3 regions of the Bordetella genomosp. 8 genome follow, and region 2 is predicted to be linked to each of the others. Evidence: predicted binding sites of a transcription regulator. Region 2 holds the regulator's gene; each other region holds the start of a gene.
The links. The regulator LexA, encoded in region 2, represses DNA repair genes until DNA is damaged. The targets are predictions, from matches to a motif close to ACTGTATNNNNATACAGT.
Positions count from the first base shown of each region.

Region 1: a site for LexA is predicted at 5,491-5,508, ahead of CAL12_RS08075 (ATP-dependent helicase). Genes of this name have one in related genera too.
Region 3: a site for LexA is predicted at 4,561-4,578, ahead of recA (recombinase RecA). Genes of this name have one in related genera too.

Region 1 covers NZ_CP021108.1:1,750,714-1,758,890, reverse strand. The annotation lists gene CAL12_RS08095 (thermonuclease family protein) at 28-672, opposite strand; gene CAL12_RS08090 (magnesium and cobalt transport protein CorA) at 663-1,730, opposite strand; gene CAL12_RS08085 (DUF72 domain-containing protein) at 1,886-2,818, shown strand; gene CAL12_RS08080 (hypothetical protein) at 3,000-3,236, shown strand; gene CAL12_RS08075 (ATP-dependent helicase) at 3,302-5,422, opposite strand; gene CAL12_RS08070 (PA2169 family four-helix-bundle protein) at 5,617-6,066, shown strand; gene CAL12_RS08065 (DUF72 domain-containing protein) at 6,187-7,158, shown strand; gene CAL12_RS08060 (TRAP transporter large permease) at 7,201-8,177, opposite strand, start outside.
Region 2 covers NZ_CP021108.1:3,775,687-3,783,863, forward strand. The annotation lists gene CAL12_RS17195 (amino acid aminotransferase) at 1-918, shown strand, start outside; gene lexA (transcriptional repressor LexA) at 1,115-1,765, shown strand; gene lon (endopeptidase La) at 1,861-4,314, opposite strand; gene clpX (ATP-dependent Clp protease ATP-binding subunit ClpX) at 4,480-5,778, opposite strand; gene clpP (ATP-dependent Clp endopeptidase proteolytic subunit ClpP) at 5,876-6,532, opposite strand; gene tig (trigger factor) at 6,532-7,842, opposite strand; gene CAL12_RS17225 (TIGR00645 family protein) at 8,073-8,177, shown strand, end outside.
Region 3 covers NZ_CP021108.1:2,055,326-2,063,502, forward strand. The annotation lists gene ligD (non-homologous end-joining DNA ligase) at 1-76, shown strand, start outside; gene CAL12_RS09460 (MFS transporter) at 459-2,147, opposite strand; gene CAL12_RS09465 (sensor histidine kinase) at 2,286-3,650, opposite strand; gene CAL12_RS09470 (response regulator transcription factor) at 3,766-4,455, opposite strand; gene recA (recombinase RecA) at 4,660-5,718, shown strand; gene recX (recombination regulator RecX) at 5,725-6,192, shown strand; gene CAL12_RS09485 (LysR family transcriptional regulator) at 6,156-7,118, opposite strand; gene metE (5-methyltetrahydropteroyltriglutamate--homocysteine S-methyltransferase) at 7,272-8,177, shown strand, end outside.

The DNA of each region.
Region 1 (8,177 bases), 2.0 Mb from region 2:
GTTCGGGTGCGGGAGGGTTCGGGAAGGTCAGGGCTGGGACGAGCCGGCGACCGCGCACTTGCGCTCGTTCCAGCACTGGAACCGCCACACCCAGGGCTCGATCGCGCCGGGCTGCGCCCACAGCCCCTTGCGCGCCTCGCGCGCCGCGCGTTCGGCGGCGGGCAGCGTGGCGTCGCGCAGATATTCGCCATGGCGCGTGGTATTGGCCCAGGCATACCCCGCGGCCACCTGCTTGCGGTTGGCGGTTTCCCCGTCGGCCGCCGGCAGGTCGCACACGTCGCGGCCATAACGGTCCTGCTCGTAGCAGCGCGCCGTCAGCGTCCGCCCGGCCACCAGGCTTTCCAGGTGCTGCCGCGAAGCCTGGGCAAAGGGTTGGCCCGGCTTTTCCTTGCCATGGCCGGTTTCCGGCGCGTCGATGCTGGCCAGCCGGATCTTGTACTGGCGATTATTGGCGCCCAGCAGCGTGACCGTATCGCCGTCGGCGACACGGACGATGCGGCCTTCCAGGGTGTACGCGGTTTCGGTCCTTACCGCCGGACCGCGCGACGACGAGCAATACGCCACGCCTACGCTCGCCACCGCGGTAACCACCGCGACGATGGGCCGTGACACGCCCATACGCCGCAATACCGTGTTCAATCCCCGTACCGCCCGTCCTGCCTTCACAACCACCCTGCTCTCCGAAAACGCCAATACAACAGCCCGCACGCCAGCCCTATTCCGGCCAACGTGACGGGGTAACCATATTCCCAGCTCAGCTCAGGCATGTGCTGGAAGTTCATTCCGTAGATGCCCGCCACGGCCGTCGGCACCGCCAGGATGGCGGCCCACGACGCCAGGCGGCGGGTCGTGTCGTTCTGCTGCGATTGCCCGATCATCAGGCTGGCCTCGAACGCAAAGGCCAGGGCATCGCGCAGCGCCGCCACCAGTTCGTCGATGCGCGTCACCCGGTCAGCCACTTCCGCGAAATACGGGCGGGCATGCTCGTCGATGGCCGTCATTTCAACGCGAGCCAGGCGCCGGCAGATCTCCGACATCGGCGCGATCGCGTTATGGATGCGCAGCAGATCGCGCCGCTGCCGGTAAAGCCTGCGGATGTCCGTGTCCTTGGCGCCGCGGATCAGGAGTTTCTGTTCCGCGTTTTCCACCACCGCTTCCAGCTTGGTGACGCCCTGCACATAGCGGTCGACCAGGAAATCGAGCAGCTCCGAGGCGACGTAATCGCTGCCGCGCGCCAGCAGCTCCGGTGCCGCTTCCAGGCGTTCGCGCAGCGCGCTGTAGGGCGCCGTCGATCCGCGCCGCACCGTGAAGAGGAAACCGTTGCCGATGATCAGTTGCGTTTCGCCGAACAGCGGCCGGTCGCCGTCCACTTCCAGCGTCACCGCGACCACCAGCACGACATTGCCGTAATCGATGATCTTCGGGCGCTTGTGGGGTTCATGGATTTCCTCCATGGCCTTCGGCCCCAGCTGCAGTTCTTCGCCCACGCGCGTCAGCAACTCGGGATGCGGATTCTTCACGCCCAGCCATAACAGGCGTTCCGATTGGCCCACATAGGAATGGATCTGCTCGATGGGCACGGCGACATCGCGCCGGCCTTTCACGTAGGAGATCGAAGCGACGACCTCGCCGTTGTATTCGGTGCCGGGCGTGGCCGCACCCGTGGCGGGCGCCGCATCCGGACCGCCAGCGTCGCGATGCGCGGAAGAGAGTGCTTCGGGTTCCTGCATGGCAATTCCTTCATGGCTTTCGACACGTGCCGCGCCGTGTGGCCACCGGTCCGTTTCGAGCAGCCGACGATGATAGCACCGGGGTGCATGACGCCCGGGCACGGCATGGCGCTTGCAGCGGCCTTGCCTGACATTGTCCCGTATGGAACCCACGCATGGCTGAACACAGGCAAGGACCTGGCCGCGCAAGCGGCGCCGTACGCATCGGCATTTCGGGCTGGCGCTATGCGCCATGGCGCGGCCACTTCTATCCCGACGACCTGCCTCAGGACCGTGAGCTGGCCTATGCCTCGCGCAAGGTCTGCACCGTTGAAATCAATGGCACTTTCTACTCGCTGCAGAAGCCGGCGTTCTTCGAGCATTGGCGCGATGAGACGCCGGGTGGTTTCGTCTTCGCGGTAAAGGGCCCGCGGTACATCACACATACCCTGCGGCTGCGCAAGCTGGACGAACCGCTGGCGAACTTCTTCGCGTCCGGCGTGCTGGCCTTGCGCGAAAAGCTCGGGCCCTTCCTCTGGCAGTTTCCGCCTACCCTGCAATGGGACGCCGGCCGCGTCGAACCCTTCCTGGACATGCTGCCGCGCGATACCGTCGCCGCGGCGCGCATGGCCCGCCGGCATGGCGCGCGACTCGATGGCCGCGACCTGACCGAGACCGACGCGCGGCGCCCGCTGCGCCACGCCGTGGAGGTTCGCCATCCCAGTTTTGCCTGTCCGCAATTCGTCGACGCGCTCAGGCGGCGCGGCATCGCGCTGGTGACGGCCGATACGGCCGGCAAGTGGCCCTTGCTGGAAGACGCCACGGCCGACTTCGCCTATATCCGCCTGCATGGCGACCAGGCTTTGTACAGCAGCGGCTACAGCGCTTCGGCGATCGCGGACTGGGCGCGCCGCATCGCGGCCTGGGCACGCGGGGCGACGCCGCGCGGGGCGCGGCTGGCGGGTCCGCGCACGCCGGCGACACCTGACGCTCGGGGGCCGCGCGACGTCTATTGCTATTTCGACAATGACATGAAGGTGATGGCGCCCCGCGACGCCCGCGCGTTGATGAGCGCGCTGCGGCTGCCGATGGAGCCGGTGCCGGACTGACGCCGGCCGAGCGCGCGACGCCGGAACGCGGGGCGACGGCGGCGCGCCCGGGCGAACACGCTGGAGGCATGCGGTTTGCTGCTGGGCAGGCGGTGGCGTCCTGGGAAGCACCCAGGCGCCGGTCCTCAACATAACGCGGCGATCGGTGCGGGCCGATCCGCCACGCCGAAGGGAGAACGTCATGACGCAAGGAAATTCGAAACAAGGCCGCCAGGAAAAGACCGGCAAGGATGCCGATCATACGCACGACAAGGCGCCTACCTACCAGGAATCCCTGGACGAAGCCATCGAGGAAACCTTTCCTGCCAGCGATCCGATTTCGCCGAGCGTCGCGGAAAAGATGGACCGCAAGGTTTCCACGTCCAAGGATGACGTGGATTGGAAGGCCAAGCACGACAAGAGCGGCGACAAGAAGTAAGTGGATGCGCCGGCCGGTCGACCGGCCGGTGCTAGCTTCGGCGAGTCCGGCATGGCGGCGCGGGCTCAGAACAGCTTGCGCAGCCTGGCGCCCACATCCAGCTGGGTGACGGGCGCCGGCGCGGCGGCGCGCGACGCCGGAAGTTCCGGCAGCTTGGGCAGGAACTCGAACAGCGGCGCCATGCCGTCGGGAATGAAGCGCGTGCGCGATCCGTATACGTGGCGATCACCCATGCCCGTCTGCTGGTGCACATAGAAGCGCTGCGGCACGATCAGGTGCAGGTCCTCCTTGGCGCGCGTCATCGCGACATACAGCAGGCGGCGTTCTTCCTCGATCTCTTCCGCCGACCCGGTGGCCATGTCGGAGGGGATGCAGCCATCCACCACGTTCAGCACGTAGACCGACTTCCACTCCTGTCCCTTGGCGGAATGGATGGTCGACAGGATCATGTAGTCTTCGTCGCGCAGCGGCGCGCCGGATTCGGCGCTGGTGGCGTCCGGAGGATCCAGCGTCAGCTCCGTCAGGAAGCGTTCGCGCGAGCCGTAGCCGGCGGCGATGCGCGCCAACTGGTCCAGGTCCGACTTGCGCACGCGGGCATCCTCGTACAGGCGCTCCAGGTGCGGCGCGTACCAGCGCAAGGCGATGTCCAGGTCGGCCGGCCATGCCAGGGACGGGGTGCACAAGTCCTTGTACACCTGTGCGAATGCCTGCCAGTCCTCGCGCGCTGCATTGCCGGGCTTGAAGCCGTCCATTGCCGCCAGTGGATCCGTGGCGGCGTCCATCGCGTCCAGCAGCTTGCCGGCCGTCGCGGGCCCGATGCCGGGCACGAGTTGCGCCACACGAAAACCCGACATCCGCCCGCGCGGATTCTGCGCCCATCGCAGCAGCGCCAGCAGATCCTTGATGTGCGCGGCTTCCAGGAAACGCAGGCCGCCGAATTTGACGAAGGGAATATTGCGCCGCGTGAGCTCCAGTTCCACGGCCGCGCTGTGTCCTGAAGCGCGGAACAGCACCGCCTGCGACTTCAGCGTAGCGCCGGCTTCACGCTGGGCCAGCACCTGGTCGGCCACCCAGCGGGCCTGGCCGGCTTCATCGCTTACCGTGACCAGCTTGGGCAGGTTGGACGACTTGCGCTCCGTCCACAGCTGCTTGGCGTGCCGTTCGCGCGCCTGCGCGATGACGGCGTTGGAAGCGTCCAGGATGGGCTGGGTCGACCGGTAATTGCGCTCCAGCGTGACGACCTTGGCCCGCGGCTGGCCGGGCGCGGCGCTGAACTGCCCGGGAAAATCCAGGATGTTGCGTACGGTGGCCGCGCGGAAGGAATAGATGGCCTGGGCATCGTCGCCCACCACCGTCAGCCCCTTGCCGTCGGGCTTCATCCCCAGCAGGATGGCGGCCTGCAGGCGATTCGTATCCTGGTATTCGTCCACCATGACATGGTCGAAGCGCCCGCCCACGTCGGCGGCGATTTCGGGATGCGACATCATCTCCGACCAGTAGAGCAGCAGATCGTCGTAATCGAGCACCTGCTGCGACTGCTTGGCTTCCACATACGCGCGGAACAGGCGCTTGAGTTGCTCTTCCCATTGGGCGCACCACGGGTAGACGTCCTTCAGGATGCCGTCCAGCGGCGACTGGCTGTTCACCACGCGCGAATAGATCGACAGGCAGGTGCCCTTCAGTGGGAAACGCGATTCCGTCGAAGACAATCCGAGCTCGTGGCGCAGCATGCCCATCAGGTCCTCGGAATCGCCCCGATCGTGCACGGTGAAGGCCTCGGCCAGCCCGATGCGAGGCGCGAATTCACGCAGCAGGCGCGCGCCGATGGCATGGAAGGTACCCGCCCAAGGCAGCGCGGGCGGTGTCATCCCCGCCCCGATGCCACCGTATTGGCCCTGCTGCCGCAGCACCTTCTGCAGGACCGCGCCCGCCCGGCGCTCCATTTCGATGGACGCGCGGCGCGAAAACGTCAGCAGCAGGATGCGCTGCGGATCGGCGCCCTTCAGGATCAGATAGGCCACACGGTGCGCCAGCGTGCTGGTCTTGCCGGATCCCGCGCCGGCGATGACCAGCAGCGGGCCGGCACCTTCCGGCGCGGCGCCGTATTCGGCGGCCTCGCGCTGGCTGGGATTCAGATCCGCGAGCGGATCGGGCGCGGCGGCGTTGGCGGCGGGACTCTCTGACATGGGGGACTGGGGCGGCCGGACAGTAAGGATGGGCACGCGCTGACCGAGCAGTGCGAGCCCGCCATGATACTGGATAAAACCTCAGTCCGACCGCGCCCGCCGGACGCCTTTCCCACCGGGTACGTGGTTTGCGATTGCGTCCATGTATGCGCTGCCGCAGCGAGCGGCGCGCCGTTTCAACCAAGGAGATTGCCATGGCCGACCGTATCGTCAAACTGCTGAACAACCTTATCGAGACCTGCAAGAATGGCGAGAAAGGCTTTCTTGCCGCGGCCGAGGATACCAAGGATGCGGAACTGCGCGGCCTCTTCCAGAACCGCGCCACCGACTGCGCGTCCGGCGCCGCCGAACTGCAGGCCATCGTGGCACGTCTGGGCGGCGAGCCTGAAACCAGCGGCAGCGTGGCGGGCGCCGTGCATCGTGGCTGGGTGCACCTGAAGGCCGCGGTCGCGGGCCGCACGGATGCATCCATCCTGGAAGAATGCGAACGCGGCGAAGACGTCGCCAAGCATGACTACACCGACGCGCTGCGCGAGCCCCTGCCGGAAGACATCCGCGCCGTGGTGCAGAAGCAATACGAAGGCGTGTTGCGCAACCACGACCAGGTGCGCGCGCTGCGCGACCGCTATCGCGCCAGCGCCTGACGCTTTTCCCAGCCCGCCCCATCGCCAGGGGCCGCATGGGCCGGGCCGGTCTGCCCGGGCCGGCCCAACCCCAGCAAGCCCGACCCTGGGATAATGCACCGCGACCTCACGCGAGTGCCCATGTCCACGACGCCTTCCACCCATCCACAGCACGACGCGCGCGCACCATCAGGCCCGCCCGCGCCGGCCATCCTGGTGGGCACCGCTTCCTGGACCGACCCGACCTTGCTGGCGTCCGGCCGCTTCTACCCCGCCGGCACCACCACCGCCGAGGCCCGCTTGCGCCATTACGCCACGCGGTTCCCCATCGTCGAAGTGGACTCCAGCTATTACACCCTGCCATCGGCGCGCAATGCCCAGGCATGGGCCACGCGCACCCCGGACGACTTCGTCATCAGCATCAAGGCATTCCGCCTGTTCACCGGCCATCAGACCCCCTGGGCGGCGCTGGACGGCGATCTGCGCGACGCGCTGCCGGAGCCACCGGCGCACGCCGGCCGCGATGCCGTGTTCATAGACCAGTTGCCGCGCGACGTGGTGGAGGAAAGCTGGCGACGCTTCGTATTCGCGCTGGAGCCCCTGCGCATGTCCGGCAAACTTGGCACGGTGCATTTCCAGTTTCCGCGCTGGATCAAGCCGGATGCGCGCGGCCGCGCGCGCGTCGCCGATTGCGTCGCGCACCTGGAAGACCATATCGCATCGGTGGAGTTTCGCCATCGCGCCTGGTTCGATGGCGCGGCGGCCGCCTCCACGCTGGATTTCCTGCGCGAGCTGGGCGCGGCGCACACCGTCGTCGACGCGCCGCAGGGCTTCCAGGACGCCGTTCCGCCCGTATGGGCAACCACCCGCGACGACCTCGCGCTGGTCCGCCTGCATGGACGCAACGCGGCGGCGTGGACCGCGTCGGGCAACGCATCGTCGGGCCGCTTCAACTACGAATACAGCACGGCCGAACTCGAAGAGCTGGCCCGTCGCGTGCGGGCCCTGGCCGATCGCGTGCGCACGACCCATGTCATCCTCAACACCAACTTCGAAGACCAGGGGATGCGCAACGCCCAGGGCCTGATGACGGCGTTGCAAGCGGCGCTGTAGTCCCTGGCCCGCCGTGCCGCGCGCGCGACGTTGGCCGCGCCGTCAGGGTGCGGCTTTCCCCAGGAAGCCGATGGACAGCCACGGGATCGCCGCGACGATGATCAGCCCGATCGCGATGGACACCAGGTAGCCCACGATGGCCCGCATGCCGCGATCCGGCGCGACCCGGCCGATGGCGCAGGCCGCGTAGTACCCGACGCCGAACGGCGGCGCGAACAGGCCTATGCCCATCGCCAGGATCACAACCATGGCGTAGTGGACTTCATGCACGCCGATCTGCCGGGCGATCGGGAACAGCAGGGGCCCGAACAGCACGATGGCCGGTATGCCTTCCAGCACGCTGCCCAGGATGACGAATGCGACGATGGACACGGCCAGGAAGGTGACGGCGCCGCCCGGCAGCCCGGCCATCATGTCGGCCAGCTGATGGGAAAAACCGGATTGCGTCAACGCCCATGCCATGCCCGTCGCGGCGCCGATGATCAACAGGATGGCGCCGGACAGGCTGGCGGTATCGACCAGCATGGGCCACAGGCGCTTCCAGTCGAAGCGCCGGTACACCAGCAGGCCGACCAGGGCAGAGTAGATGATGCCGATGGTCGAGACCTCCGTGGCAGTCGCCACGCCCTCCACCACCGCCGCGCGGATCACGAAGGGCAGCGCCAGGGCCGGCAGCGCGATCATCAGCGCGCGCAGGATCTGCGGGCGCGTGGCCCGCGCGACATTGCCCATGTCTTCATGGCGGCTACGTCGCCACACCACGAAACACAGCATCAGCCCCAGCACCAGTCCGGGCAGCAGGCCGCCGGTGAACAAGGCCGTGATCGATACGCCCGTGACCGAACCGATGGTGATCAGCACCAGGCTGGGCGGTATGGTTTCAGTCTGCGCGCCGGTCGCCGACAGCAGCGCCACCAGATCGCCTTCGCTGGCGCCGCGCTTGCGCATCTCGGGAAACAGCACGGGCGCGACGGCCGCCATGTCGGCCGCCTTGGCGCCCGAGATGCCGGACACCAGGT
Region 2 (8,177 bases):
CGCGTACTGACGGCGCAGGCGTTGGGTGGCACCGGCGCGCTCAAGATCGGTGCGGACTTCCTGCGTCAGTTGCTGCCGCAATCCAAGGCATATATCAGCGATCCCAGCTGGGAAAACCACCGTGCCCTGTTCGAACGGGCCGGTTTCCAGGTCGAAAGCTATCCTTATTACGATCCGGCCACGCATGGCCTGAACTTCGAAGGCATGCTCGCCGGCCTGAAATCCATGCCCGCGGGCAGCGTGGTCGTCCTGCACGCCTGCTGCCATAACCCCACGGGCGTGGACCCCACCGCCGAGCAGTGGCAGCAGATCGCCAATGTCGTCAAGGAACGCGATCTCGTGCCCTTCCTGGACATCGCCTACCAGGGCTTCGGCGCTGGCCTGCAGGAAGATGCCGCGGTCGTGCGTCTGTTTGCCGGCATGGACATGACGATGTTCATCAGTTCGTCGTTCTCCAAGTCCTTCTCGCTGTACGGCGAGCGCGTCGGCGCGCTGACGGTGGTCGCCGGCAGCAAGGACGAAGCCACCCGCGTGCTCAGCCAGCTCAAGCGCGTCATCCGCACCAATTACTCGAATCCGCCCACCCATGGCGGCACGATCGTGTCGACGGTGCTGAATACGCCGGAACTGTTTGCCCTGTGGGAACAGGAACTGGCCGGCATGCGCGATCGCATCCGCCTTGTGCGCCGTCAATTGGTCGACAAGATCAAGGAACAGGGCGCCAAGCAGAATTTCGACTTCGTCCTGCAGCAGCGCGGCATGTTCTCCTATTCGGGCCTGACCTCGGCCCAGGTGGACCGGCTGCGCGAAGAACACGGCATCTATGCCGTTTCCAGCGGCCGGATCTGCGTTGCCGCGCTGAACAGCCAGAACATCGACACCGTGGCCAAGGGCATCGCCGAGGTGCTGAAGGGCTGAGGCCCCCAAGCGGACCCCGAGCCTGAATTTCTCGCTTCCCGGTTTACGGCATTGCAGGGCCCCTACGGGGGCCCTTGTCTTTTTGTGCGCCTATTGCCAGCCAATTGCCCACGATTGGGCCGGCCCCCCTTGCGTTTTCAAGCTGCGTCCCCCAAAATTCGAACCTGTATATCCATACAGGGAACAGGAACGCCCAATGGCCAGCAAACTTACCGAACGCCAGCAGCAGATACTTGACCTGATCCGCCAGGCGGTCGCCAGCACGGGGTTCCCCCCCACCCGCGCCGAGATCGCGCAGGCCCTGGGGTTTCGTTCGCCCAACGCGGCGGAAGACCATCTGAAAGCCCTGGCCCGCAAGGGCGCGATCGAGCTTACCGCCGGCGCCTCGCGCGGCATCCGCCTGAAAGACGCCCGCGCCGAAGGCAGCCAGGCCATGCTCCCCATCCCTTCGCTGTCGCAGCTCATGCTGCCACTGGTCGGTCGGGTGGCGGCGGGCAGCCCTATCCTGGCGGCCGAACACGTCGAACGCGATGTCGGCGTCGACCCGGCCCTGTTCGCCCAACGCCCGGACTACCTGCTCAAGGTCCGCGGCATGAGCATGCGCGACGTCGGCATCCTGGACGGCGACCTCCTGGCGGTCAAGAAAGCCAGCGAAGCCCGTGACGGCCAGATCGTGGTCGCCCGTATCGACGAGGACGTTACGGTCAAGCGTCTGCACCGCCAGGGTGGCCGTATCGAGCTGCTGCCGGAAAACCCCGAGTTCGAACCGATCCTGGTGCGCCCTGGGCAAGAATTCGCGTTGGAAGGTATCGCGGTCGGATTGATCCGCACGCAAGCGTTGCAGTGACCCGCTGCAGTAAGGCGCCGCAGTAAGGCGCGCCGACAGCAAAAAGGCCTGGAGCTCACGCTCCAGGCCTTTTCTTCGAGCTTTTGCGACCGCGCTCAGTGCTTGATCACGGGATCGACCGACTCCGGCGACGACGCCGCGGGCGTCACCATCGGCTTGTCCTTCGCGTCTTCTTCCGAGATCGGCTCGGGCATGCGCTCCAGCGCGCGCTCCAACACCTTGTCGATCCAGCGAACCGGCACAACTTCGAGCTGGTTCTTGACGTTATCCGGGATCTCGGCCAGATCCTTGACGTTTTCCTCCGGGATCAACACGGTCTTGATGCCACCACGGTGCGCGGCCAACAGCTTTTCCTTCAAGCCGCCGATCGCAAGCACTTCGCCACGCAACGTGATTTCGCCCGTCATCGCGACATCTGCACGCACCGGAATACCGGAAAGCGCGGATACCATCGCGGTGGTGATCGCGATACCCGCGGACGGACCGTCCTTGGGCGTCGCGCCTTCGGGCACATGCACGTGCATGTCGCGCTTTTCAAACACGCTGTCGGCGAACCCCAGGCGACGCGCCCGCGAACGCACGACCGTGCGAGCCGCTTCGACCGATTCCTTCATCACGTCGCCCAGCGAGCCGGTACGCTGGATGGCGCCCTTGCCGGGCATGTCGGCGACTTCGATGGTCAGCAGATCGCCGCCCACTTCCGTCCACGCCAGACCGGTTACCTGCCCGACCTGGTTTTCCTTTTCCGCCATACCGAAGTTGTAGCGGCGCACGCCCAGGTAATCGTTCAGGTTCTCCGACGTCACCGCGATGGCGCTGGCGGTGCCATTGCCATCCGCGGCAGGCTTGCCCTCGCGCTCAGTCAGCAATTGCTTGACGACCTTGCGGCAGACCTTGCCGATCTCGCGTTCCAGCGCCCGGACGCCCGCTTCCCGCGTGTAATACCGCACGATGTCGCGCAGGGCCGATTCGTCTATCGTCAGCTCCGTTTCCTTCAGGCCGTTGTTCTTCAACAGCTTGGGGATCAAGTGGTCGCTGGCGATATGGACCTTTTCGTCTTCCGTGTAGCCGGACAGGCGTATGACTTCCATCCGGTCCAACAGGGCCGGCGGAATATTCAGCGTGTTGCTGGTCGCGACGAACATCACGTCCGACAGATCGAAGTCGACTTCGACGTAGTGATCCTGGAACGTGTGATTCTGCTCGGGATCGAGCACTTCCAGCAGCGCCGACGACGGATCGCCACGGAAATCCATGCCCAGCTTGTCGATTTCGTCCAGCAGGAACAAGGGGTTGCGCACGCCGACCTTGTTCATGTTCTGCAGGATCTTGCCCGGCATGGAGCCGATGTATGTACGACGGTGACCGCGGATTTCGGCTTCGTCCCGCACCCCGCCCAGGGCCATCCGCACGAACTTGCGGTTGGTGGCCTTGGCGATCGACTGCCCCAGCGAGGTCTTGCCTACGCCCGGAGGGCCGACCAGGCAGAGGATCGGCGCCTTGACCTTGTCGACGCGTTGCTGCACGGCCAGATATTCGAGTATGCGTTCCTTGACCTTTTCGAGACCGTAGTGGTCATCGTCCAGGACGGTTTCGGCATTGCCGATGGAATTGTTGACCTTGCTCTTCTTGCGCCATGGCAGATTGATCAAGGTATCGATGTAATTGCGCACCACCGTCGCTTCGGCGGACATGGGCGACATCAGCTTGAGCTTCTTGAGCTCGGCATCGGCCTTTTTGCGCGCTTCCTTGGGCATGTGCGCGGCGACGATCTTCTTTTCCAGCTCTTCGATGTCGGCGCCTTCTTCGCCTTCACCCAATTCCTTCTGGATGGCCTTCACCTGTTCGTTCAGGTAGTAGTCGCGCTGGCTCTTCTCCATCTGCTTTTTCACGCGACCGCGGATCCGCTTCTCGACCTGCAGGATGTCGATTTCGGTTTCCAGCTGCGTGAGCAGGCCTTCCAGGCGTTCGGCCGTACCGAAGATCTCGAGCATCTTCTGCTTTTGCTCGAGCTTCAGCGGCAGGTGCGCCGCGATGGTGTCGGCCAGCCGGCCGGCATCGTCGATTCCCGCCAGGGACGTCAGGATCTCGGGCGGGATCTTCTTATTGAGCTTCACGTACTGCTCGAACTGGGCCACGATGGCGCGGCGCAGGGCTTCCGTCTCGGATCCCTGGATGGGGTCGAGCTGGATGGGCACGACTTCGCAGGTGAAGTGCGTTTCGACGTCGTCCACGCGCGTGATGCGAGCGCGCTGCGCGCCTTCGACCAGCACCTTCACGGTGCCGTCGGGCAGCTTCAGCATCTGCAGGATGCCCGCCACGCAACCGATCTCGTAGACGTCTTCAGGCGACGGATCATCCTTGCCGGCCGACTTCTGCGCGACCAGCATGATGCTTTTACCGGCTTCCATGGCGACCTCGAGGGCGCGTATGGAGCGGGGGCGTCCGACAAAAAGCGGGATGACCATGTGCGGGAACACCACGACGTCGCGCAGCGGCAGCAACGGCAGGTCGATGGGTTCGGAAGGCAGGGTCTGAGTGCCAGACATAAAGATTCCTTGGGATGATCTACGTAGCGGCGATGCGGCGGAGTCAGTGAGCAATCCCGTCTATCGTCAGTTACGTCTGATATGGGAACAATAGCCGAAAAATCAAGTTTCCGGCCGGCGACCGCAAAAACGGTAAAAACCCGTCACGCGTGACGGGTTTTCCGATTACGCGGCGGCGTCCCTGACCTCGCCCCGTTCCGGCTTGGATGCCTGGGCGGCATCGTCCGCATAGATGAGCAAAGGCTGACCGTCGCCTTCGATTACGTTGTCCTCGAGCACGACGCGGCTGACATTGCCCAGGGAAGGCAGTTCGTACATCGTGTCCAGCAAGGCGGATTCCAGGATGGACCGAAGGCCGCGCGCACCGGTCTTGCGCTTGAGCGCCTTGCGGGCGACGGCGCGCAAGGCGCCCGGCCGAACGTCCAGTTCCGCCCCTTCCATCGCGAACAGTTTCTGGAACTGCTTGACCAGGGCGTTCTTGGGTTCGGTCAGGATCTGCACGAGCGCGGCTTCGTCCAGCTCGTCCAGCGTGGCGACCACGGGCAGGCGGCCGACCAATTCCGGAATCAGGCCGAACTTGATCAGGTCTTCCGGCTCGGCTTCGCTGAACAGCTCGCCGACGCCGCGCTCGGATTTTGCCCGAACCGCGGCCGAGAACCCGATACCCGATTTTTCCGTCCGGTCCCGTATGACCTTTTCCAGCCCGTCGAAGGCACCGCCCACGATGAACAGGATGTTGGTGGTATCGACCTGGACGAAGTCCTGGTTCGGATGCTTGCGGCCGCCCTGCGGAGGCACCGACGCCACCGTGCCTTCGATCAGCTTGAGCAAGGCCTGCTGCACCCCTTCCCCGGACACGTCGCGTGTGATGGAGGGGTTATCCGACTTGCGCGAAATCTTGTCGATTTCGTCGATGTAGATGATCGCGCGCTGCGCCTTCTCAACCTCGTAGTTGCAGTTCTGCAGCAGCTTCTGGATGATGTTTTCGACGTCTTCGCCGACGTAGCCCGCTTCGGTCAGCGTGGTGGCGTCGGCCATGACGAAGGGCACGTTCAACATGCGCGCCAGGGTCTGGGCGAGCAGCGTCTTGCCGGAACCGGTCGGTCCCACGAGCAGGATATTGCTCTTGGAAAGCTCGACCTCATCGCCCTTGAGTTCGCCGTGGCGGATGCGCTTGTAGTGGTTGTACACAGCGACCGCCAGCGTACGCTTGGGCGTGTCCTGGCCGATGACGTACTGATCCAGGAATTTTTTGATTTCAGTCGGGGTAGGCAGTTCCGAGCGAATAGCGGCGCGCGCCGTCGCCTGCGCTTCTTCCCGAATGATATCGTTGCAAAGATCGATGCATTCGTCGCAGATGAACACGGAAGGCCCCGCGATCAATTTGCGGACTTCGTGCTGGCTCTTGTTGCAGAAAGAGCAATGCAGCACCTTCGCGTCTGCCGATCCCTTTTTTTCAGGCATATATATCTCTGGTGACGATGGATGCCGCGCCTGCGCGCGCCACCCATCCTACGCTGGCTCGAAATAGCGGCGGTTCGGAACCAGGCCCGCGGACGCCTCAGCGATCCTCGGAGCGCGAGGCCAGGACCTTGTCCACCAAGCCATACGATACAGCATCTTCCGCGGACATGAAGTTGTCGCGCTCCGTGTCCAGGGCGATGCGTTCGACGGGCTGGCCGGTGTTCTCCGCCAGAATGCGATTCAGGCGTTCGCGCAGGTCCAGGATCTCGCGAGCCTGGATCTGGATGTCGCTGGCCTGGCCTTGCGCGCCGCCCGACGGCTGGTGAATCATGATCCGGGAATTGGGCAAGGAGTAACGCTTGCCCTTCTTGCCCGCCGCCAATAGGAATGCGCCCATGCTGGCCGCCAGGCCGGTGCACAGCGTGGAGACATCCGGCTTCACGAAATTCATCGTGTCGTAGATGGCCATGCCGGCATAGACCGAACCGCCCGGCGAGTTGATATAGAAGGAAATGTCCTTGTCCGGATTTTCCGATTCCAGGAACAACAGCTGAGCCACCACGAGATTGGCGGAGTTGTCGTTCACCGGTCCGACCAGGAACACCACTCGCTCGCGCAACAACCTGGAATAAATGTCGTACGCACGCTCGCCGCGCCCGGACTGCTCGATCACCATGGGGATATACCCCAGGGCGGTCGGCGTCACGGACTCGCCGCCGTACATGGAGGCATAGAAATCCGTAAATCTATTCATCAAGCCATCCCCATCAACTGATCGAAAGGCACTTGCTCGTCCGTGACCTTGGCCTTGTCGAGCACATAGGAAACCACATTGTCTTCCACCACGAGGGCCTCGATTTCAGCGCGGCGCTGGCGGTCGGAAAGATAATAGCTGACCACCTGGGCCGGCTCTTCGTAATTCTGCGCGAACTCTTCGATGCGCGCGCGAACCTGCTCAGGCTTGGCCTGGAGTTGCGCTTCCTTGACCAGTTCGGACACCAACAGGCCCAGGCGCACGCGGCGTTCGGACTCGCTGCTGAAGGCTTCCGGCGGGATCGGCACCGAGTCGGCGTTGGGCAGGCCACGCTGCTTCAGTTCTTCGCGCGCGGCGGCGACGCGGCTGCTGACATCGCTGTCGACCAGCGCGGCCGGCACGTCGAACTTGGCCGCTTCGGCCAGCGCGTCCATCACGCTGTTCTTGGTACGCACCAGCAGGCGGGTCTTGGCTTCGCGCTCGACATTCTTGCGGATGTCGGCCTTCAGCTTATCGACGTCGCCTTCGGCCTGGCCCAGCGATTTGGCGAATTCGCTATCCACGGTCGGCAGCAAGGCTTCGGCCACTTCCTTGATGGTGATGGTGAATTCCGCGGTCTTGCCCGCGACTTCCTTGCCTTGGTAGTCGGCCGGGAAGCTCAGCGGGAAAACCTTGGTTTCGCCAGCCTTCATGCCCTGCGCGGCGGCTTCGAATTCGGGCAGCATGCGGCCCTGGCCCAGCACGAAGGGGAAGTCTTCCGCCTTGCCGCCGTCGAACGGCACGCCGTCGATCGTGCCGGCGAAATCCAGGGTGACGCGGTCGCCATCCTGGGCGGCGCGGCCTTCGCGCGCTTCGTAATTGGCGCGCTGCTTGCGCAGGACGTCGATGGTCTGGTCGACTTCGGCGTCAGTGACCGGCGCGTCGTAGCGCGTGACGGACAGGCTGGCGAGGTCGGGGACGGCCACTTCGGGATAGACCTCGAAATCGGCGGTGAACACGAGCGCGTCTTCACCCACGCCTTCGGTCTTCGGCTCGATGGAGGGCGCGCCGGCGACGCGCAGCTTCGCGGAATCGATGGCCTGTTCGAATGCACGACCCACCTGCGTATTGATCACGTCGTAGCGGATGCCAGGCCCGTGGCTGCGCTCCAGCATGGCCATGGGCACTTTGCCGGGACGGAAGCCGGGCACCTTGGCGGTGCGCGCGACGCGCTTCAGCTGCGCCTGGACTTCTTTTTCGATGTCCGCGACGGACACGGACAGATCGACGCGGCGCTTCAGGCCGGAGAGGGTTTCAACCACAGGCTGCATTAGAAAAGACCTATTTTGCGAGTGAAGGGAAGATGGGAATCAACCGGTCATTTTACCGGAAACTCATTTGTGCCCGCCAAGCCGGCCCGCGGGGTCGGGGACGGATAAGCGTGGGCGTTGATCCGATCGCCAATAATGCAACTCGAGCCCCCGCGCGCAGGTCGGAAAGCTTAATGTCAGCTTGATAGAATTCCCACTCTGTCATTACCTGGGCTTCCCCGCCTTTTCCTATGCAAGCACGCGCCCCTGGCGATACCCGTCCCCGCCTGAGCACCATGGCCGCCCTGATCTTCAGTTCCCGGTGGCTGCAGTTGCCGCTTTACCTGGGCCTGATC
Region 3 (8,177 bases), 1.7 Mb from region 2:
TGCGGCTGCGCGCAAGACCCTGACGGCGGCGATGCGCCGTGAGGTGGCCGCGCATGCGCATGACGAAGACGCCTAGCCGCGGGTAGCCGCACACGAAGGGAATTTTCGCGCCCGGTATGGCAGAAAAAAAAACGGCCCGACTTCGAAAGTCGGGCCGGTACGGGAGCACACGATGTCGCGCTGTTTAAGGCTCGCGGGGAGCGCGGCATCGGTGTCAGAATGCGACCCTGCAACCGCCGGACAGGGGGATCGATCGTCCGGAGATCGTGCGCAAGGCCGTGATCTGAGTGGCCAGTCTATTCGCCAGGCTCTGACATCGTCCTGAATCGAATCCGTGTCGCCGCAACGTGCGTTCAACGCCTCTACGAAAGGTGCCTGCGGAAAAAAAAGCTCCCATATGGGAGCTTTGTAAAAGGCCGGTCGGGTGCAGCGTCCCGGCCGGCAGGGGCCATGCGGACTCAGTAGTCCTTGTTCAGGTCGACGTCCTTGGTTTCGCGGACGAACAGGACGCCGATGATCAGCGTCATCACGGCGATGATGATGGGGTACCAGAGGCCGTCGTAAATGTTCCCCGTGGCCGCCACGATGGCGAAGGCCAGTGGGGGCAGGAACCCGCCGAACCAGCCGTTCCCGATGTGGTACGGCAGGCTCATCGACGTATAGCGGATGCGGGTCGGGAACATTTCGACCAGCATGGCCGCGATCGGTCCGTAGACCATGGTGACGTAGATCACCAGTATGGTCAGCAGCACCACCACCATGACGTTGTTGGATTGCGCGGGATCGGCCTTGGCGGGGTAGCCGTGGCCGCGGATCGCCGATGTCAGCGATTTATCCAGTTCGGCGGTGCGCGTCTTGAAGTCGGCCGGCGCGAGCGTCTTGCCTTCGAAGGACTGGAATTCGTCCTTGCCGATGCGCACCTTGGCCACCGAACCCGCGGGCGCGGCCTCGTTCTGGTAGTTCACCGAGTTGCGCGCCATGAACGACTTGACGATGTCGCAACTGCTGGTGAACGACGAAGTGCCAACCGGATTGAACTGGAAGGAGCAGGTAGCCGGGTCCGCGATCACCGTCACGGGCGCGGACGCCTGGGCTTTTTCCAGCGCGGGATTGGCGAAGTGCGTCAGGCCCTGGAAGATCGGAAAGTACGTGACCGCGGCGATCAGGCAGCCCGCCATGATGATGGGCTTGCGGCCGATCCGATCGGACAACGCACCGAAGATGACGAAGAACGGCGTACCGATCAACAAGGCCACGGCAATCATGATGTTGGCCGTATTGGCGTCCACCTTCAGCGTCTGCGTCAGGAAAAACAGCGCGTAGAACTGGCCGGTGTACCAGACCACTGCCTGGCCCGCCGTCAGCCCCAGCAACGCCAGGATCACGATCTTCAGGTTCTTCCACTGGCCGAACGATTCGCTGATCGGCGCCTTGGAACCCTTGCCTTCTTCCTTCATGCGCTGGAAGGTGGGCGATTCGCTGAGCTGCAGCCGGATCCACACGGAGATCGCCAGCAGCACGAAGGACAGCAGGAACGGCGCGCGCCACCAGCCCCAGGCATCGCGGAAGGCGTCTTCGCCCGAGTACGAGCGCACGCCCAGGATCACCAGCAGGGACAGGAACAGGCCCAGCGTCGCCGTAGTCTGGATCCAGCTGGTGTAGAAGCCGCGACGGCCCATGGGCGCGTGCTCGGCCACGTAGGTCGCGGCGCCGCCGTATTCGCCACCCAGCGCCAGGCCTTGCAGCAGCCGCAGCACGATCAGCAGCGCCGGCGCGGCGATGCCTATCGAGCCATAAGTGGGCAGGATGCCGACCAGGAAGGTGGACAAGCCCATGATGACGATGGTGACAAGGAAGGTGTACTTGCGCCCGACCAGGTCGCCCAGGCGCCCGAATACCAGCGCGCCGAACGGCCGCACCGCAAAGCCCGCCGCGAAGGCCAGCAGCGCGAAAATGAAGCCAGCGGTGGGGTTGACGCCCGAGAAGAAGTGCAGGGCGATGATGGGAGCGAGCGAGCCGTACAGGTAGAAGTCGTACCACTCGAAAACGGTACCCAGCGAAGACGCGAAGATCACCTTGCGTTCATTGCGGGTCATGGGAGTCGAGGCCGCAACGGCGCCCGGACGCGGCATGGATGCTGTGCTCATGATGTCTCCTCAGGGATGGCCGGCGCTGTCCGCCGTGCTCGGTATGTGCAGACTCGCCCGCGGGAGCGGGGAGGCTGAACGCCACGGTAGGGAAGAAGTCTGACGAGGGTCTGACGTTTGGCTGACGCGCAGCGCTATTTATGTTTCTGTTTGTAAATTATGCGGGAACCGTATGGCGACCTTCAGTCCGCGTTGCGTGCTGCCCGGGGTGGGGTGGTCCATCAGTTGCACCGTGGCGCCATGCTTCTGCGCGATTTCGCGCACGATGGCCAGGCCCAGGCCGCTGCCTTCCGCCGCGGTCCCCAGCACCCGATAGAAGCGGTCGAACACGCGTTCGCGCTCCGCGCTGGGGATGCCTGGGCCTGAGTCCTCGACTTCGAGCAGCGCCCCGCCGGGTATGGCGCATACGCGCACGGTGACGCGGCCGCCGGCGGGCGTGTAGCGCAGCGCGTTGTCGATCAGGTTATTGAGCAGCTCGGCGAGCAGGATGGCGTTGCCCGCGATGGCGGCCGGCTGGCCGGCTTCCTCGAATCCCAGGTCGATGCCGATGTTCAGGGCCTGCGGCGCCCACTGCGTGGTTTGTTCGCAGGCCAGCACATTGAGGTCCACCGATGCCATGCCCACGGTGGCCGGGTTTTCGGCGCGCGCCAGCAGCAACAATTGATTGACCAGCCGCGTGGCGCGTTCCGAGCCCGCCACCAGCTGTCTCAAGCTGGCCTGCATTTCGTCCGCGCTGGCGTCGCGCAGCGCCAGTTCCGCCTGGGTGCGCAAGCCCGCGAGCGGAGTCTTCAACTGATGCGCGGCATCGGCCACGAAGCGGCGCTGCGTCTGCACCGTCGCCGATAGCCGTTCCAGCAAATCGTTGATCGCCGCGACCAGGGGGGCGATCTCGCTGGGCGTGGCCCGTTCGTCGATGGGCGACAGATCGTCCGGCCGGCGCGCCCGCAGCCGCTGTTGCAGGGCGTTCAAGGGCGCGACGCCGCGCGTCAGGCCGAACCACACCAGCAATACGGCGATGGGCAGCACGACGAATTGCGGAATGATCACGCCCTTGATGATGTCGTTGGCCAGTTGCGCGCGCCGTTCCGAGGTTTCCGCGACAATCACCAGCGCCGGCGTGGCGTCCGGCGCGGTGGCGTCCACGCGGGTATAGGCCAGCCGGATGGCGAAGCCGCGCAGCGTGCTGTCCTCATAGCGTATGGCGCCTGGCGCGACCACGTCGGCGCCCTTGGGCAGGGGTAGTTCGCGGTCGCCCCCCAGATACTGGCCATGTCCGCCGAGCACCAGCCAGAACACGCTATCGGTTTCGTCCGTGCGCAGCATGCCGCGCACGGGCTCGCTGATGTCGAGCTGCGGCTTGCCGTCGACGATATGGACGTTGCGCGCCAGCACGCGGAGGTGGCTGGCGAGCGCGCGGTCGTAGGGGACATCGGCGATATTCTGCGCCACGACGTAGGTGATGGCCACGCTCATGGGCCACAACAGGAAGAGCGGCGCCAGCATCCAGTCGAGGATCTCGCCCAGCAGGGAACGCCGGGGCAGGGCGATCGAGGGCCCGCGCGTGCCGTTGCGCAGGACGTCCAGGGCTTCCTGGTTCAGCGGCGCGACCTTGTGCGGTTCAGTGCGCCAGCTCGGCCGTGCCATGGTCGCGTTCCAGGCAATAGCCAAGACCGCGTACGGTCATGATGCGCACGCCCGTGGGTTCCAGCTTCTTGCGCAGGCGATGGACATACACTTCGATGGCATTGGTGCTGACTTCATCGCCCCATTCGCAGAGGTGGTCGACCAGCTGGTTCTTGCTGACCATGCGCCCGCTGCGCATCAACAGGATTTCGAGCAGGCCGATTTCGCGCGCGGACAGGTCCAGCGGCTGTTCGTCCGCCGACGCTACCCGGCCCGCCTGGTCGAACACCAGGCGTCCGTGGCGGATCAGGCTCGCGCCGCCACCGGCGCCGCGCCGGGTCAGGGCCCGTACCCGTGCCTCCAGTTCGGACAGGGCGAAGGGCTTGGCCATATAGTCGTCGGCGCCCAGGTCCAGCCCCTTGACGCGCTGCTCTATGCTGTCGGCGGCGGTTAGAATGAGCACGGGCAGATGCGCATTGCGAGCCCGCAGGCGTCGCAGGACTTCCAGTCCCGTCAGCTGCGGCAGGCCGAGGTCCAGGATCAGCAGGTCGAAGGCCTGGGCGGTCAGTGCCAGGTCCGCCGCCATGCCGTCGCGAACGGCGTCGACGGCGTAGCCGCTGTGCCGCAACGAACGGGAAAGACCGTCGGCCAGGATGCTGTCGTCTTCGGCGATCAGTATGCGCATGTCTCGTCTCCTGCGCGGATTCTGTCATGTCCCCCGAGCCTTGCCCAGACGGGGTTAACGCGTGATCGGGCGGCGGCGTGCGGAAAGCGCGCAAGAATTTGTCATACTGTTTATTTATACAGTATACTCGGATGCCATAATCCCCCAGCATCTTCGCACCAGACAATCACCAGACAATCGCTAGAACGTCAGACAGGACACTACATGGACGATAAAACCAGCAAGGCAGCCGCCTCGGAAAAAGCCAAGGCGCTCGCCGCCGCGCTATCGCAGATCGAAAAGCAGTTCGGCAAGGGCTCGATCATGCGGTATGGCGACAACGAGGTCGAGCACGACATCCAGGTGGTGTCCACGGGTTCGCTGGGCCTGGACATCGCGCTGGGCGTCGGCGGCCTGCCGCGCGGTCGCGTCGTCGAAATCTACGGCCCGGAATCCTCGGGCAAGACCACGCTGACCCTGCAGGTCATCGCCGAAATGCAGAAGATCGGCGGCACCTGCGCCTTCGTCGACGCGGAACACGCCCTGGACGTGCAGTACGCCGCCAAGCTCGGCGTCAACCTGACCGACCTGCTGATTTCCCAACCCGACACCGGCGAGCAGGCACTGGAAATCACCGACGCCCTGGTCCGCTCGGGCTCGGTGGACCTGATCGTCATCGACTCGGTCGCCGCACTGGTGCCGAAGGCCGAAATCGAAGGCGAAATGGGCGATTCCCTGCCGGGCCTGCAGGCCCGCCTGATGAGCCAGGCGCTGCGCAAGCTGACCGCCACCATCAAGCGCACCAACTGCATGGTCATCTTCATCAACCAGATCCGGATGAAGATCGGCGTCATGTTCGGCAACCCGGAAACCACCACCGGCGGTAACGCGCTCAAGTTCTATTCCTCGGTCCGGCTGGATATCCGCCGCATCGGCTCCATCAAGAAGGGCGAGGAAGTCATCGGCAATGAAACCCGCGTCAAGGTCGTCAAGAACAAGGTGTCGCCGCCTTTCAAGCAGGCCGAATTCGACATCATGTATGGCAGCGGCATCTCGCGCGAAGGCGAAATCATCGACCTCGGGGTGCAGGCCGGCATCGTCGACAAGTCCGGCGCCTGGTACAGCTACAACGGCGACCGCATCGGGCAGGGCAAGGACAATGTCCGCGAGTACCTGAAGGAACACCGCGACATGGCGCTGGAAATTGAAAATCGCATCCGCGAAAACCAGGGCATCGTCAGCCGTGCCAACACGTTCGCCGCGAGCGAAGCCGAAGAGGACTAAGTCGCCATGGGCGACCGTGTAGCGGAAAAGCGAGGGCCTTCACTGAAGGCTCGCGCGGTCGCCTATCTATCGCGTCGCGAATACGCCCGCGCCGAGCTTGCGCGCAAGCTCGGCGCGCATACCGAAGATCCGACGGCGCTGGACGCCTTGCTGGACGACCTGGAACGCGAAGGCTGGTTGTCCACCCGGCGCTTTGCCGAAAGTTTGGTGCATCGCCGCGCCGAACGCCAGGGGGCGGCGCGCATCGTCCAGGAACTGCGCCAGCACGGCGTGGATGAAGCCCAGATCGGCGAACTGCGCGATGGCCTGAAGGCGACGGAATACGAACGCGCGCTGGCGGTGTGGAACAAGCGCTACGGCGAGCGGCCCGCCGACCGTGCCGCCTACGCCAAACAGGCGCGCTTCCTGGCAGCGCGCGGCTTCGCGCATGACGTCATTCACCGCGTCCTGGGTGATGATCGTGACGACGATTGAGCCGGTGCATGGCCGGCTGATTTGATTCCGGCCAGGGTGCGGAAACACACATCCCTGGCGATGGTCAGGAAATCCTTGATGAACGGCGCGTCCGCGTCCTCGTTGCGTATGGCTGCGTAAAGCGTGCGCCATACGCCCTGCGGACCCAGGCGGCACACCTTCAACCAACCCTGTCCCAGGTATTCCGTCAAGGCCCAATTCGGCAATGCGGCCACGCCGCGATTGCTGGCGACCAGTTGCGCGATGATGGGCGTCAGTTCCGCCTTGCGTATCGTGGCGGGCTCGACGTCGGCAGGATCGAGAAACGCGGTAAAGACATCGAGGCGCTGGCGGTCGACCGGATAGGTGATCAGCGTCTGGTCCGCCAGCTGCTCGGGCTGGACGTAGCGCTGGCTCGCGAGCGGATTCGCTTCCGACACCGCCAGCACCAGCTCGTAGCCGAACAGCGGCACGTATTCGATGGCTTCCAGCGTTTGCGGATCCGAGGTGATCACCAGATCCAGATCGCCGCGCAGCAAGGCCGGAAAGGGCGCGAAGGAAAACGCGGCGGACAGGTCCAGGGCGACTTCAGGCCACTGGACGCGGAATGCGTCCATGGCGGGCATCAGCCACTGGAAACAGGAATGGCATTCGATCGCCAGGTGCAGGCGGCCCGTACGTCCCGCCGCCAGGCGCTGCAGTTCGCGCTCGGTGGCACGCAGCCTGGGCAGGATGTCGTCCGCCAGCGCCAGCACGCGCAGTCCGGCAGTCGTCAGGCGGGCCGGCCGCGTCCTGCGGTTCAACAGCGGCGTTCCCAGGCGGGATTCCAGTTCGCGCAATTGATGCGACAGGGCGGATTGCGTCAGGTGCAGCCGTTCGGCGGCCTCCTGCAGGCTACCTCCATCGCGGATGGCGGCGAGGGTTTCAAGATGGCGTATTTCGAGCATGGCAGTGCCAGGGATGGAGGGGCACCGAGGGTGCACTTCTGTATTCTATATGAATGTTGTTCAAGGAATCGATGCAAACATTGATTTTGATTCACGCAGAAACGCGCGCACAATGGCCGGACTTGAACAATTTTTGTTGGATCTTTCATTTCCATGACTACGATTCATAATCTTGGCTTTCCGCGCATCGGTGCGCAACGGGAACTGAAGCGCGCGGTGGAGGCCTATTGGGCCGGCAAGTCGTCGCTGGCGGAACTCGAGGAAACCGGCCGGGCCTTGCGCGCGCGGCATTGGCAGGTCCAGGCGGACGCGGGCGTGCACCTGATTCCGGTAGGCGATTTCGCGTGGTATGACCATGTACTGGAATGGACCACGCTGCTGGGCGCCGTGCCGGCACGTTTCGGTCAGCAGGACGCCGCCCCGGTCACCCTGGATACCCTGTTCCGCATGGGGCGGGGCCGTGCGCCGACCGGAACGCCGGCCGCCGCCTGCGAAATGACCAAGTGGTTCGATACCAACTACCATTACATCGTTCCGGAGCTGACGCCGGCGCAGACTTTCCGGATCGCCCGCGAATCCCTGTTCGAACAGATCCGCGAAGCCCAGCAGGCCGGTCATCGCGTCAAGCCGGTCATACCTGGCCCGCTGACCTGGCTGTGGCTGGGCAAGGGGGACGCGTACACCGGCCCGGGCGACGTCGCCAAGCTGGATCTGCTGGCGGGACTGATCCCGGTCTATATCGAAGTGCTGCGCCGTATCGCCGAACTGGGCGTGGAGTGGGTACAGATCGACGAGCCCATCCTGGCGCTGGACCTGCCGACCGCCTGGCGCGATGCGTATGCGTCCAGCTATGCGCGCCTGTCGGGCGGTGCCTTGAAGCTGCTGGTGGCGACCTATTTCGACGGCCTCCAGGACAACCTGGCCACGGCTGCCGCATTGCCGGTCGCCGGCCTGCATGTGGATCTGGTGCGCGCGCCGGAACAACTCGCACCGCTAATCGATGTCATCGGCTCGAAGATACTCTCGGCCGGGATCGTCAATGGGCGCAACATCTGGCGC